One region of the Bacillus sp. JZ109 genome, then DNA from elsewhere that is predicted to be linked to it. Evidence: riboswitches for the same ligand, from Rfam matches in the RefSeq annotation. Region 1 holds a riboswitch; the other holds the start of a gene.

Region 1 (6,596 bases):
ATTCGTTTAAGCATCGGAGTGAGCGTTCCTGAATCTAAATACAGCTGTTCGCCCATTTTTTTGACAGTAAGCGTTTCATGTTCCCATAACAAAAGCAAAGCCAAATATTGAGGGTATGTTATATTCAGCTTATCAAGCAGCGGCTTGTATTGCTTTGTCATTTCCCGCGAACTCGCATATAGCAAAAAACAAAGCTGATTCTCCAATTTCATATGATCAAATTTATTTTCCATTTTGTTCACCAACTCTTTTTTGTCATTCGATTCTATTGTATCTGAAAAACCTCACTTTTCCTATTCTCGGCAAACATAGCATGTTTAAAAAGATCAGAAAGGGAAATATAACAACTAGATACAAATAAGGAGGTTGGGAAATATGGCACTATTTACAGCAAAAGTAACCGCGCGAGGCGGACGGGCAGGACATATTACATCAGATGACGGTGTTCTTGATTTTGATATTGTCATGCCAAATGCCAAAAAAGAAGGAGAAACTGGCACAAATCCGGAACAGCTCTTTGCGGCAGGGTATGCTGCATGCTTCGGCGGCGCGCTCGAACACGTAGCCAAAGAGCAGAATATCGAAATTGATTCGGAGATTGAAGGGCAGGTCAGCCTCATGAAGGATGAGAGCGACGGCGGGTTTAAAATCGGTGTCACACTTGTTGTGAACACGAAAGATTTAGATCGGGAAAAGGCACAAGAGCTTGTCAACGCCGCTCATGAATTCTGTCCTTACTCAAAGGCAACCAGAGGAAATGTTGATGTAAAACTAGAATTAAAATAATGACCGGCATCCTGAGTGTTCTCAGGATGTTTTTTTGGTGTCGGAGCATGCGGGGCGGGCACAGATTTTTGATAAAACGTCAGAGAAGCGATCACAGCGTTTAAAGCCTGCAAAAGTTACAGATGAAGGGGGCGGCTGGCTCGGTGTCTGCCAAGCTGAATTCCGGCGCGCATGATTGCTGTTTTGTATTTGCACAGGGCATAGCGCTACTTGGAGAAATAACAAGGACCAGGCCGCGCATGCCTGATCCTTTTAATATTCTTTCTTATTGGCGAAGTTCCGCCATGCTTGAAACGGGGATAAATGCTCTGTTAGTGTCACTTGATAAAAGGGGATCGATCTTTCTTCAGCAGGTTTATCAATTTCTTTATAAATGAATGAATCATCAAACCCGGCTTCGGCAGCGTCTGTGTGCTCAGCTGCATAGAAAACGGCTTTAGGCCGGGCCCAGTAGATGGCGCCCAAGCACATTGGGCATGGTTCACAGCTCGTATACAAAATGCAGTCATCAAGCTGGTATGCTCCTAGCACCTTACAGGCTTTTCGAATAGCTGTGACTTCCGCGTGGGCAGTCGGATCATTGCTTGTTGTGACGTTGTTCTGTCCCTCTGCAATAATGGCTCCGTCTTTCACGATAACGGCTCCAAAAGGCCCGCCGATTCCTGCATTCACTCCTTCACATGCGAGAGTGACAGCCCGTTTTAAGAACGTTTCATGATTCATCCCAATCCCTCCTGTCAATAGAGTGTTATTAGTATAGCCGAAAAGAATGCAAAGAACATTCTTAAAAAAGTGCAAAATAAACAAAGTAATTGGGGGATTTGCTAAAATAAGAAACTATTGTGGCTGTATTATAGAAAAAAACCATCTGCCAAATGCAGATGGTTTTTTCAAATTATACTAGCTGTGTCTGCTGTGCTCTTGCCTGTTTTGCAGCTTCAACCATGTTTTTCAATGCTGCAACCGTTTCTTCCTGCTGTCTTGTTTTCAATCCGCAGTCTGGATTTACCCAGAAGCGGTCAGTCGGACAGACGGCAAGCGCATCAACGATAATATTGTACATTTCTTCAGTTGACGGCACACGAGGGCTGTGAATGTCATATACACCAAGGCCAAGCCCTTTCAAATACGGGTGGTTTTTTAAGTAATCTAAAAATCCTCCGTGGCTTCTGCTATGTTCGATTGTAATCACATCGGCATCAAGATCATTGATTGTATCAACGATATCTTCGAAGTTGCTGTAGCACATATGTGTATGAATTTGTGTCTCGTTTTTCACGGAAGAAGTGGTTAATCTGAAAGCTTCTGCCGCCCAAGTCAAATACTCATCCCAATCGCGGGTTTTCAATGGAAGGCCTTCACGCAGCGCTGGTTCATCGACTTGAATGATTTGAATGCCTGCGTCTTCAAGCGCTTTAACTTCTTTGCGAAGGGCAAGCCCGATTTGGAAGGCGATTTCTTTCCTCGAGATGTCGTTTCGAGGGAAAGACCAGTTTAAGATTGTAACCGGGCCCGTCAGCATTCCTTTTACATGCTTGGAAGTCAATGACTGTGCGTAGACTGTGTCTTTCACTGTCATCGGTTCAATAAATTCAACATCTCCGTAAATGACTGGCGGGCGGACACAGCGTGAGCCGTATGATTGAACCCAGGCATATTTAGTGAAGGCGAAACCGGCCAGCTTTTCACCGAAGTATTCGACCATGTCTGTCCGTTCAAATTCGCCGTGAACAAGGACATCAAGCTCCAATTCTTCCTGAATATCAATCCATCTTTTTGTTTCCGCATTGATAAAGTTTTGATACTGTTCATCGGACCACTCAGCTTTCCGCCATTTTTGGCGTGCGCTCCGCACTTCAGCAGACTGCGGGAAGCTGCCGATCGTTGTCGTCGGCAAAAGCGGAAGGCCGAGAGATTCATTTTGCAGGGCTAAACGTTCTTCAAACGGAATCGGGCGCTTGAAGTCTTTATCAGTTAATTGCTCAAGCTCTTTCTTTTGTTCAGAATTGGCGCCTGTTGCAAACTGTTTAAGCGCCTGGATATCAGCCTTAGCCTGCTGAATCTCTTCGCTGATCGCCGCTTTTCCTGATACTAAGCCTTCTTTCAAAGCTGTCAGCTCGGCCAGCTTTTCTTTTGCGTAGGATAATCCGTTCAATAGGTCTTTTTCCAAATGCTCATCAGGGTGTTTCGCTACCGGAACATGCAGCAGGCTGCTGGAAGGCTGAATCCACAGTTCATCAACTTTTGCAATGCTGAGAATATCAAGAACGGCATCGAGACGCTCTTCAAGGTCCGCTTTCCAAATGTTGCGTCCGTCGATAACACCGGCTGCCAGCACTTTGTCTGTCGGAAAGCCATGTGTTTTAAGCTGTTCCAGGTTTCTGCCTTTGTCGTGAACGAAATCAAGGCCAATACCCTGAACCGGGTAAGAGATCAGCTCTTCATAAGCATCAACAGAATCAAAATACGTCTGCAAAAGCACATTCAAGGATGAAAGCTCACTTGTAATGCTTTCAAATAATTCTTTTGCACCGCGGACATCTTCACTAGAGGCGGTAACGAGCGCCGGCTCATCGATTTGAACCCATTTTACGCCTTCTTCTTCAAGCTCTTTCAATAGCTGTACATATAATGGCACAAGGCGTTTTTGGATCGCTTTTGCTTCAGACGGTTCATAGCCTTTAGCAAGCGTAACGAACGTATAAGGGCCGACAATCACAGGCTTTGTTTCCACACCGTATTCCTGTTTGATCCGGCGATAATCTTCGAGTTGTTTGTTTCTTATCAGACGGAACTCAATGCTCTCGTCATATTCCGGAACGATGTAATGGTAATTTGTATTAAACCATTTTGTCATTTCACTAGATACGGCGTCTTTGATTCCGCGGGCGATAGCGAAGTATGTATCGGTAGCGTCAGTCAAATGTCTGAAACGTTTTGGGATCCAGTTGAAGCTGACTGCTGTGTCGAGTACATGGTCATACTGTGTGAAATCAGAAACAGGCACAACATCAATCTGCTGGTCAATTTGTGTTTTTACTGCTGATAAAAATAGTTCGTCGATTTGCTTCAAAAACGTATCTTTATCAGTACTGCCTTTCCAATACGCTTCAAGTGCTTTTTTCCATTCCCGGTTCAGTCCGATTCTCGGAAATCCTAAATTCGATGTTTTGATGGTTGTCATTGTTTCTCCTCCTTTATATGTAAAACACTCTCTTTAACCCGCGGATACAGGCTGCTAAGAGGTTTTCTCACAACAAAAAGCCTCTTTCCCATGAGAGAAAGAGGCTTTTCTACGTAAAACACTGCCTCTCTCATCTCTCAGACACAATCTGATGGAATTAGCACCGTGCCTTATGAGACATCAGTCTCGGCGCGAAAAGCAGTGCGCCCCATTTCACAATGGTATTACGGTCGGTTGCTGTTGGGGTCAAAAGGCCAATCCCTCGCCCAACTCTCGATAAGAGAAAATGTTATTAATTTTTTGAAAAGTTGAATCATTTGTTGGTAATCTTAACAGTAATTCAAATTCATTGTCAACATAGAATTGAAATATTTATTTACATGATGTGGTGTATATTATATAAGAAAAATAATCTTATAGGGTCAACAAATGTGATTGCTCTGCTTTTTCTGCGAGCTCATCAGGAGCTGTTAAATACAGGAAGCCATTGCCTGCCAGCGTTTTTGCAATATCAAGAGGAAGTGTCCTGCGGATTAGCTGTGCGAAAACCTCAGATTCAGAAAGCTTTCTTTGAAATGATTCTTCTTCATAGCTTTTGATTAAAGCAAGCGCACCGCTGACATGAGGGGCAGCCATTGAAGTGCCGGTCAGCTTACCGTACTTCTTGTTGGGAAGGGTGGATAAGATGTTTTCTCCTGGTGCCACAAGGTCAATCTCTTTATTTGCGTTAGAAAATTCTGATAATTCTCGCGCTACAGAAACAGATCCAACTGCAATCACTTCATTATAAGCTGCGGGGTAGGAAAGCTCTTCTGTGCGTTCGTCGCCGTCACCTTCATTTCCCGCTGCACAAACGACAAGCACTCCGTTTTTCACTGCGTTTTTCACTGCTTCTTTTAGCTCTGGCACATCGCTTGGCCCTCCAAGGGACATTGAGATGATGTCGACTTTCTGTTCCACCGCGTAGTTGATGCCGTTAATTATCCATTCGTATTGTCCGCTGCCGTTCTCGCCGCCAAGAACCTTCACAATCAATAGGCTTGCCTCAGGCGCGACTCCGGCAATGCCTCCGTTTGAATCATTAGCTGCAATTGTTCCGGCGACGTGTGTGCCGTGTCCGTTGTAGTCGGAAATCGCATCTTCCTTGCCGCCGTCGTCATCCGTGAAGTTCTTTCCGCCGATGATTTGATTTTTTAAATCAGGGTGGCTTGTGTCGCAGCCCGTGTCTAATACAGCAACTTTAATATTTTTGCCTTTTACCCCTTTTGCCCACATTTCTGGCGCCTTAATCACTTTAATGCCCTCAGGAAGCTCGTTTACATCCATGATCTGCTCATTCGTCACATACGGGATCAAGCGGATTTCACCATTCATAAAAAAGCCCTCCTTTTTTATGCTTGCAAGTGGATTCAAGGGTGTTGCCTCATATTATATGAAAAAAGCAAGCGCTCGGACAGAGCCATTTGAAGCATTTTGAAAAAATAGGATACACACCAAAGAATTAGTAATCTTCAAAATATTGGATGGCTTCAACATGTATGACTGGGATTCAACTGTAAGTCAAGTTATAATAGTGTTGGGGAAAGGAGCAGTGTCATGAAACTGAATGAAAAATTATATGCATTTTTTTCAGAGCATGTGGAACAAATGGCCGAGGAATGGATTGAAACGATGGAGGAAAGTGATCCGAATTCGCTTTACGCCCTACATAATGCAACAGTAACGGAAGAATTGAAAGAGCAGGACAGAGAGTTTTACCGGCATCTGAATTACATGTATGTTTTACCGGAAAAACAATTTCTCGAAGAGTTTCAAGAGTGGGTCATTGAGCTGACCAACGATCAAAAACATCTCGACACACCGGTTCAGTATGTCATTCGGGAGTTTATGAGAAACAGGAGATTATATACGAAGTATTTTGAGAAGTTCGCAGAAGAAAATGAATCAGCGTTTGAACCGGGAGAGAAGCAAAAATGGGCAGATTTGATTGTAAAAGTATTTGATTTCACCATTTATACATTCGTTGATCACGCTGAAATGAATGCCAAGCAGCAATTAAACGCCCAAAGAGAAATGATATTGGAACTAAGCTCACCTGTCATTACCCTGAGCAAATCAACAGCTCTGCTGCCGCTTGTCGGTGACATTGATACCGAACGGGCGAAGTTTATTCTGGAAAACACGCTTCAAGCTTGTGCGAAAAGACGTGTGGAGCATCTGTTAATCGATCTGTCAGGTGTTGTTGTGGTGGATACGATGGTGGCGCACCAGATCTTTAAATTGATTGAGGCGCTTAATCTGATCGGTGTCCGGTCAACCCTGTCAGGAATCAGGCCTGAAATTGCGCAAACTGCTGTACAGCTGGGGATTGACTTTTCGAATATTACCATTAAAACCAACCTTGCCCAAGCATTAAACTATCATCAATAAAAAAATCCGCTATCTGTGATAGCGGATTTTTTATGATGCGAAACATAAAGATACGAGAAAGGATCCCGCGAATAATAAGAGGACGAGGCAAAAGAACACCCAGTCGCGCCGGTTCACGCTCAATGTCCTGTAGTATGTCCGGTTTCTGCTTCCTGTAAATCCTTTCGATTCCATCGCAAGCGCTGTCCGTTCCGCT
Region 2 (6,596 bases), 240 kb from region 1:
GCCTGAAATGAAATCAACAGGTGAAGTCATGGGGAAAGATTCGACACTTGAAAAGGCGCTCTACAAAGCCTTGATTGCTTCAGGTATTCAAATCCCGAACTACGGTTCCGTGCTTTTAACAGTAGCTGATAAGGACAAAGAAGAAGGGCTTGCCATTGCTAAGCGGTTTCACGCGATCGGCTACAACATTTTAGCGACGGAAGGAACGGCAGGCTACTTGAAAGAAGCTTCCATTCCAGCGAAGGTCGTCGGGAAAATCGGTCAGGATGGCCCGAACCTGCTTGACGTCATCAGAAACGGAGAAGCGCAGTTTGTCATCAATACGCTGACAAAAGGAAAGCAGCCGGCAAGAGACGGTTTTAGAATCAGACGTGAATCAGTAGAAAATGGTGTTGCCTGCCTAACATCTTTAGATACGGCAGAGGCGATATTGCGAGTGCTGGAAAGCATGACATTCCGTGCTGATCAAATGCCGGAAGTCAACACAAATCAGGAGGCGGCAGTCACTATATGAAAAAAGCGTATTTGACAGTATGTTCTAACCAGCAAATTGCAGACCGGGTGTATCAAATGGTTCTGAAAGGGGAGCTTGTCCAAGGGTTTACAACCCCTGGACAGTTCCTTCATCTTAAAGTGAGCGAAGCGGTTACGCCTCTTTTGAGAAGACCAATCAGCATCGCAGACGTCAACTTTGAAAAAAATGAAGTCACCATCATTTATCGGGTAGATGGGGAAGGGACAAGACTCTTGTCACTGAAGCAGCAGGGAGAATTTGTGGATGTCCTCGGGCCTTTGGGAAATGGCTTTCCTGTTAATGAAGTTCAACCCGGAAAGACGGCTTTGCTGGTAGGAGGCGGAGTAGGTGTGCCGCCTCTCCAAGAGCTGTCGAAACGCTTGAATGAAAAAGGGGTAAATGTCATCCACGTTTTAGGATTCCAATCGGCAAAGGATGTTTTTTACGAGGAAGAATGCCGGCAGTACGGAGACACGTATGTGGCAACAGCTGACGGAAGCTACGGGGAAACCGGATTTGTCACAGATGTGATTAAACGGAAAAATCTAGAGTTTGATATCCTCCTCAGCTGCGGGCCGACACCGATGCTCAAGGCGTTAAAACAGGAATATGCCCATAAAGAAGTATATCTGTCCATGGAGGAACGAATGGGCTGCGGAATCGGCGCATGCTTCGCGTGTGTGTGCCATACAAACGAAAGTGAGACATCCTATGTAAAAGTATGTCTCGACGGGCCTGTATTTAAAGCTCAGGAGGTGGCGCTGTAATGCTAGAGGTGAAATTGCCGGGACTTGATTTGAAAAACCCAATCATTCCTGCATCAGGCTGCTTCGGTTTTGGAAAAGAATTTTCACGTTTTTATGATTTGTCTTGTCTTGGAGCCATCATGATTAAGGCTACGACAAAGGAGCCGCGCTTTGGGAATCCGACGCCGCGGGTAGCTGAGACTGGTGCTGGAATGCTCAATGCGATCGGTCTCCAAAATCCGGGGCTGGATAGCGTGTTGCATAATGAGCTGCCGTGGCTTGAGCAGTTTGATACGCCGATCATTGCCAATGTCGCAGGTTCTCAAGTCGAGGATTATGTTGAAGTTGCAGAGCATATCAGCAAAGCGCCTAATGTTCATGCTCTTGAATTGAATATTTCCTGCCCGAATGTGAAAACAGGCGGAATCGCTTTTGGCACGAATCCTGAAATGGCTGCCGATTTGACAAAAGCGGTGAAAGAGGTTTCGAATGTACCCGTTTATGTGAAGCTTTCTCCGAACGTGGCCAATATCACAGAAATTGCATTAGCGATCGAGGAAGCGGGAGCGGACGGTCTTACGATGATCAACACACTAATTGGCATGAGACTCGATTTAAAAACCGGCAAACCGATATTAGCGAATAAAACAGGGGGACTTTCGGGTCCTGCTGTGAAGCCGGTTGCCATTCGCATGGTGTATGAAGTCAGCCAGATGGTCAATATCCCGATTATCGGAATGGGAGGCGTGCAAACGGCTGAAGATGCCCTGGAATTTCTTCTCGCGGGAGCAAGCGCAGTCGCTGTCGGAACAGCAAACTTTGTGAATCCTTTTGCATGTCCAGAGATTATTGAACAGCTCCCATCTGTTTTGCGCCAATACGGCTATCAATCAATTGAAGAATGCATCGGAAGGAGCTGGAATCATGAAAAACAACCTGCCCATCATCGCGCTTGATTTTGCATCAGCTGAAGAAACACTCGCGTTCTTAGCTCCTTTTCAGCAAGAACCGTTATTTGTAAAGGTTGGAATGGAGCTTTTTTATCAAGAAGGGCCATCGATCGTGAAACAATTAAAAGAAAGAAACTGCGAGCTGTTTTTAGATCTAAAGCTTCATGACATCCCGACTACTGTAAACAAAGCGATGAAGCGCCTTGCCAGTCTCGGAGTAGATCTCGTCAATGTTCATGCTGCCGGGGGCAAAAAAATGATGCAGGCAGCTCTCGAAGGCTTAGAAGAAGGTACGCCGGCTGGAAAAAAACGTCCGTCACTGATCGCGGTAACCCAGCTGACAAGCACATCTGAACAAATCATGAAAGATGAACTGCTAATCGAAAAATCTCTGATTGATACGGTTGTGCACTACAGCAAACAGGCGGAAGAGAGCGGACTGGATGGAGTGGTCTGCTCTGTTCATGAAGCAAAAGCCATTTATCAAGCGGTGTCGCCTTCATTTCTGACGGTCACTCCGGGGATCAGAATGTCTGAGGACGCTGCGAATGACCAAGTCCGCGTAGCGACGCCTGCTATTGCAAGAGAGAAAGGTTCATCAGCGATTGTAGTAGGACGCTCGATTACAAAAGCGGAAGACCCGGTAAAAGCCTATAAGGCTGTCAGACTTGAATGGGAGGGAATTAAATCTTGAAACAAATCATCGCAAAACATCTATTAGACATCCAAGCTGTATTTTTACGCCCGAACGAGCCGTTCACATGGGCAAGCGGCATTTTATCTCCAATCTACTGTGACAACCGCCTTACGCTATCTTTCCCAGAGGTCAGAAATGATGTCGCCTCAGGCATCAGCAAGCTTGTCAAAGAGCATTTTCCCGAAGCTGAAATGATTGCGGGAACAGCAACCGCGGGTATTCCTCATGCTGCTCTTGCGGCTGACCGTTTGAATCTTCCGATGTGTTATGTGAGGAGCAAGCCGAAGGCGCACGGTAAAGGCAATCAGATTGAGGGAGCTGTGCAAGAAGGGCAAAAAACAGTCGTCATTGAAGACTTAATCTCCACAGGAGGCAGCGTGCTTGAAGCTTGTGCAGCTTTACAAGCGGCCGGCTGTGAAGTGCTTGGTGTCGTCTCAATCTTTACGTACGGACTTCCTAAAGCGGAGGAAGCCTTCGCAAAGGCAGAACTGCCATACTACTCATTAACTGATTATGATACGCTCACAGAGGTCGCGCTTGAAAACGGAAATATTCATTCAGATGATCTAAAAAAGCTGCAAACATGGAAACGAAATCCCGAGTCAAAAGATTGGTTTAAAAAATAAAAAATAAATTCAAATGATGTAAAGAGGCTTCAAAGCCTTGCTGTACTTGAAAACAGGCTGTGGGGCCTGTTTTTTTATTAATCCTATAAAAAAAGTCGGGTTGACTTATGTTAGAATTGTGCTAAAATTTACTACAAATCTAAAAACTTATCAAGAGCGGCTGAGGGACTGGACCTATGAAGCCCGGCAACCTGCATAGTTTGTAAGGTGCTACTTCCAGCAAAATGAATTCCATTTTGAAAGATAAGGGCTGCATGCTGTTCCTGTCTTTCTTTCCGCCGGATTGAAAGTTTTTTATTTTAAGAGGAAAAAAGGCTGTCTGTGATATCAGCAGCCGCGAATCACATTACAATTGGGAAAAGACAACCGGCAGAAAGCTACTGTTTGTTTGTCTCCGAAAGGAGGAAAGAAGAAATGTTAACGTACGATAATTGGGAAGAACCAACGATTACATTTCCGGAAGACGATCCTTACAAAGGAGCGCTGTCAGTTTTAAAATGGGCATACGGCCATTACGGCAATCAGCTTGTTTATGCCTGCAGTTTCGGAATTGAGGGAATCGTTCTGATTGACTTAATTTATAAAGTGAAAAAAGACGCAGAGATTGTGTTTCTTGATACAGGACTTCATTTTAAAGAAACCTATGAAACAATTGAACGAGTGAAAGAGCGTTATCCGGGTCTTAATATCATCCTGAAAAAACCAGACCTCACCCTTGAGGAACAAGCCGAAGAACATGGTGACAAACTGTGGGAAAGAGAGCCGAATCAGTGCTGCTATCTTAGAAAGGTCGTTCCTTTAAGAGAGGCGCTTTCAGGACATCCAGCCTGGCTTTCCGGCCTGCGTCGTGATCAAGGGCCAAGCCGTGCCAATACGAATTTCTTAAACAAAGATGAAAAATTCAAGTCAGTAAAAGTTTGCCCGCTTATCCATTGGACTTGGAAAGACATTTGGAGATACACATCCCGGAATGAACTGGACTACAATCCGCTTCATGACCAAGGATATCCAAGTATTGGCTGTGCGCCTTGCACTGCTCCCGCTTTTACAGCAGAGGATTTGCGCTCAGGCAGATGGAATGGTATGGCGAAAACAGAATGCGGACTGCATGAATAAGGAGCTGCAAAATGGAATTAGCCGCTATTTTATTTAGCTTGTTTTTCGCGATGAATATTGGTGCAAGCGGCGCTGCAGCTTCGATGGGGGTTGCTTACGGCTCCGGAGCCATCAAAAAGAAAACCTACGCTTTGATCCTATGCGCAGTCGGTGTCTTTGCCGGGGCGGTCATTGGCGGAGGCGAGGTTGTAAAAACAATCAGCTCCGGCATTATTCCTGAGCAGACGATTACACTGACGATTGTTTGCATCATTATTGGAGCTGCTGCCCTGTCGCTCTTTACTGCTAATCTGCTCGGCATTCCTTTGTCGACAAGTGAAGTAACAGTCGGCGCGGTTGTCGGCGTGGGAGTGGCTTATAAAGTATTGTTTGTGAACAATCTTCTGATCATTGTGTCATTTTGGGTTTTTGTCCCGCTGTTCGCTTTCGGCTTCACCTATTTCGTATCTAAGCTGTTTCGTTATTTTAAGATTGAAGTAAAATCTTCTAAAAAGCAAAAAATCCTCGGTATTGTTTTGTTAGTTGCCGGATTTTTCGAAGCATTCTCTGCAGGCATGAATAACGTGGCGAATGCTGTTGGCCCGTTAGTAGCTGCCGGTGTGCTTGATGTCGGAAAAGGAACCTTGTATGGAGGAGCTTTTGTTGCTCTTGGCGCACTGTTATTAGGCCGGCGTGTGTTAGAAACAAACGGGAAGAAAATTACAAGATTCTCCAAAGGAGAAGGCATTCTCTTATCCGGTACAGGAGCGGGACTGGTGATCATCAGTTCTGTATTTGGGATGCCGGTGCCCTTGGCGCAAGTCACGTCATCGTCTATTATCGGAATAGGCATGGCAAAAAACGGGCCGAACGTGTTCCATAAACAAGTTGTTCAAACGATGCTGAAGGTATGGATCGTATCGCCGTTTTTATCTTTATCGATTTCTTATCTGCTTGTATCCTTGTTTTTAAAAGCAGATTATTATTCGATCTTTATCATGGTAAGTGTGCTTTTAGCGGCGGGGGGTGCCGTCAGCCTGACAAAGGCCATTCGTAAAGAGAGACGCTCAGTCCACGAACAAGGCGGGGGAATCTGATCATTAATCTGAGTAATTTTATAAGTTAACTAGGAGGAGATGGATATTATGAGCTTAGCACCACACGGAGGAACATTAGTAAACAGAGTAGATGAATCATATGATGTGAGCGGCATCCAAAAAGAAATTGAACTTGATTTAATTTCTTTCGCGGATTTGGAATTGATCGGTATCGGTGCATACAGCCCGATTGAAGGTTTCTTTAATGAAAAAGATTACGTATCTGTAGTCGAAAACATGCGTCTTTCTTCCGGCGTTGTCTGGTCTCTTCCGATCACGCTTCCGGTCGATGCGCAAAAAGCAGCGGAACTGTCACTTGGTGAAAAGGTAAAGTTAACGTATGAAGGAGAAACATACGGCGTTATCCAAATCGAAGACCTGTACGTGCCTGACAAACAAAAAGAAGCTGTCAATGTGTACAAAACAGATGAACAGGAGCATCCGGGTGTTAAAAAGTTGTTCAGCCGCGGCAATACATATGTCGGCGGGCCGATTACGTTGATTAAAAAAGCTTCAAAACAGTTCCCTGAATTTACATTTGAACCGTCAGAAACGAGACGCCAGTTTGCGGAAAAAGGCTGGGAAACCATTGTCGGTTTCCAAACAAGAAACCCTGTTCACAGAGCGCATGAATACATTCAAAAAACGGCTCTTGAAACAGTAGACGGCTTGTTCTTGAATCCGTTAGTAGGTGAAACAAAATCTGATGACATTCCAGCTGATGTACGGATGGAAAGCTACCAAGTGCTTCTTGATCATTATTACCCGAAAGATCGCGTTTTCCTTGGTGTCTTTTTAGCGGCGATGCGTTATGCAGGCCCGAGAGAAGCAATTTTCCACGCGCTTGTCAGAAAGAACTACGGCTGCACAC

The links. A riboswitch is a leader RNA that binds a small molecule or an ion and turns the genes downstream of it on or off. The one in region 1 is predicted to bind S-adenosylmethionine.
Region 2: it holds a riboswitch for S-adenosylmethionine, as region 1 does, so the genes downstream of both, M1D94_RS12905 (phosphoadenylyl-sulfate reductase) here and metE (5-methyltetrahydropteroyltriglutamate--homocysteine S-methyltransferase) in region 1, are expected to answer to the same signal.

The regions. Positions count from the first base shown of each region.
Region 1 covers NZ_CP096388.1:2,692,259-2,698,854, reverse strand. Annotated here, with positions in the region: gene ohrR (organic hydroperoxide resistance transcriptional regulator OhrR) at 1-233, opposite strand, end outside; gene M1D94_RS14160 (organic hydroperoxide resistance protein) at 376-786, shown strand; partial or broken gene M1D94_RS14155 (hypothetical protein) at 802-990, shown strand; gene guaD (guanine deaminase) at 1,039-1,509, opposite strand; gene metE (5-methyltetrahydropteroyltriglutamate--homocysteine S-methyltransferase) at 1,682-3,970, opposite strand; SAM riboswitch class I at 4,098-4,253, opposite strand; gene isp (serine protease Isp) at 4,385-5,344, opposite strand; gene rsbRB (RsbT co-antagonist RsbRB) at 5,567-6,400, shown strand; gene thiX (HMP/thiamine ABC transporter permease ThiX) at 6,431-6,596, opposite strand, start outside.
Region 2 covers NZ_CP096388.1:2,449,283-2,455,878, reverse strand. Annotated here, with positions in the region: gene carB (carbamoyl-phosphate synthase (glutamine-hydrolyzing) large subunit) at 1-514, shown strand, start outside; gene pyrK (dihydroorotate oxidase B electron transfer subunit) at 511-1,281, shown strand; gene M1D94_RS12920 (dihydroorotate dehydrogenase) at 1,281-2,216, shown strand; gene pyrF (orotidine-5'-phosphate decarboxylase) at 2,185-2,904, shown strand; gene pyrE (orotate phosphoribosyltransferase) at 2,901-3,533, shown strand; SAM riboswitch class I at 3,678-3,783, shown strand; gene M1D94_RS12905 (phosphoadenylyl-sulfate reductase) at 3,948-4,649, shown strand; gene cysP (sulfate permease) at 4,661-5,725, shown strand; gene sat (sulfate adenylyltransferase) at 5,774-6,596, shown strand, end outside.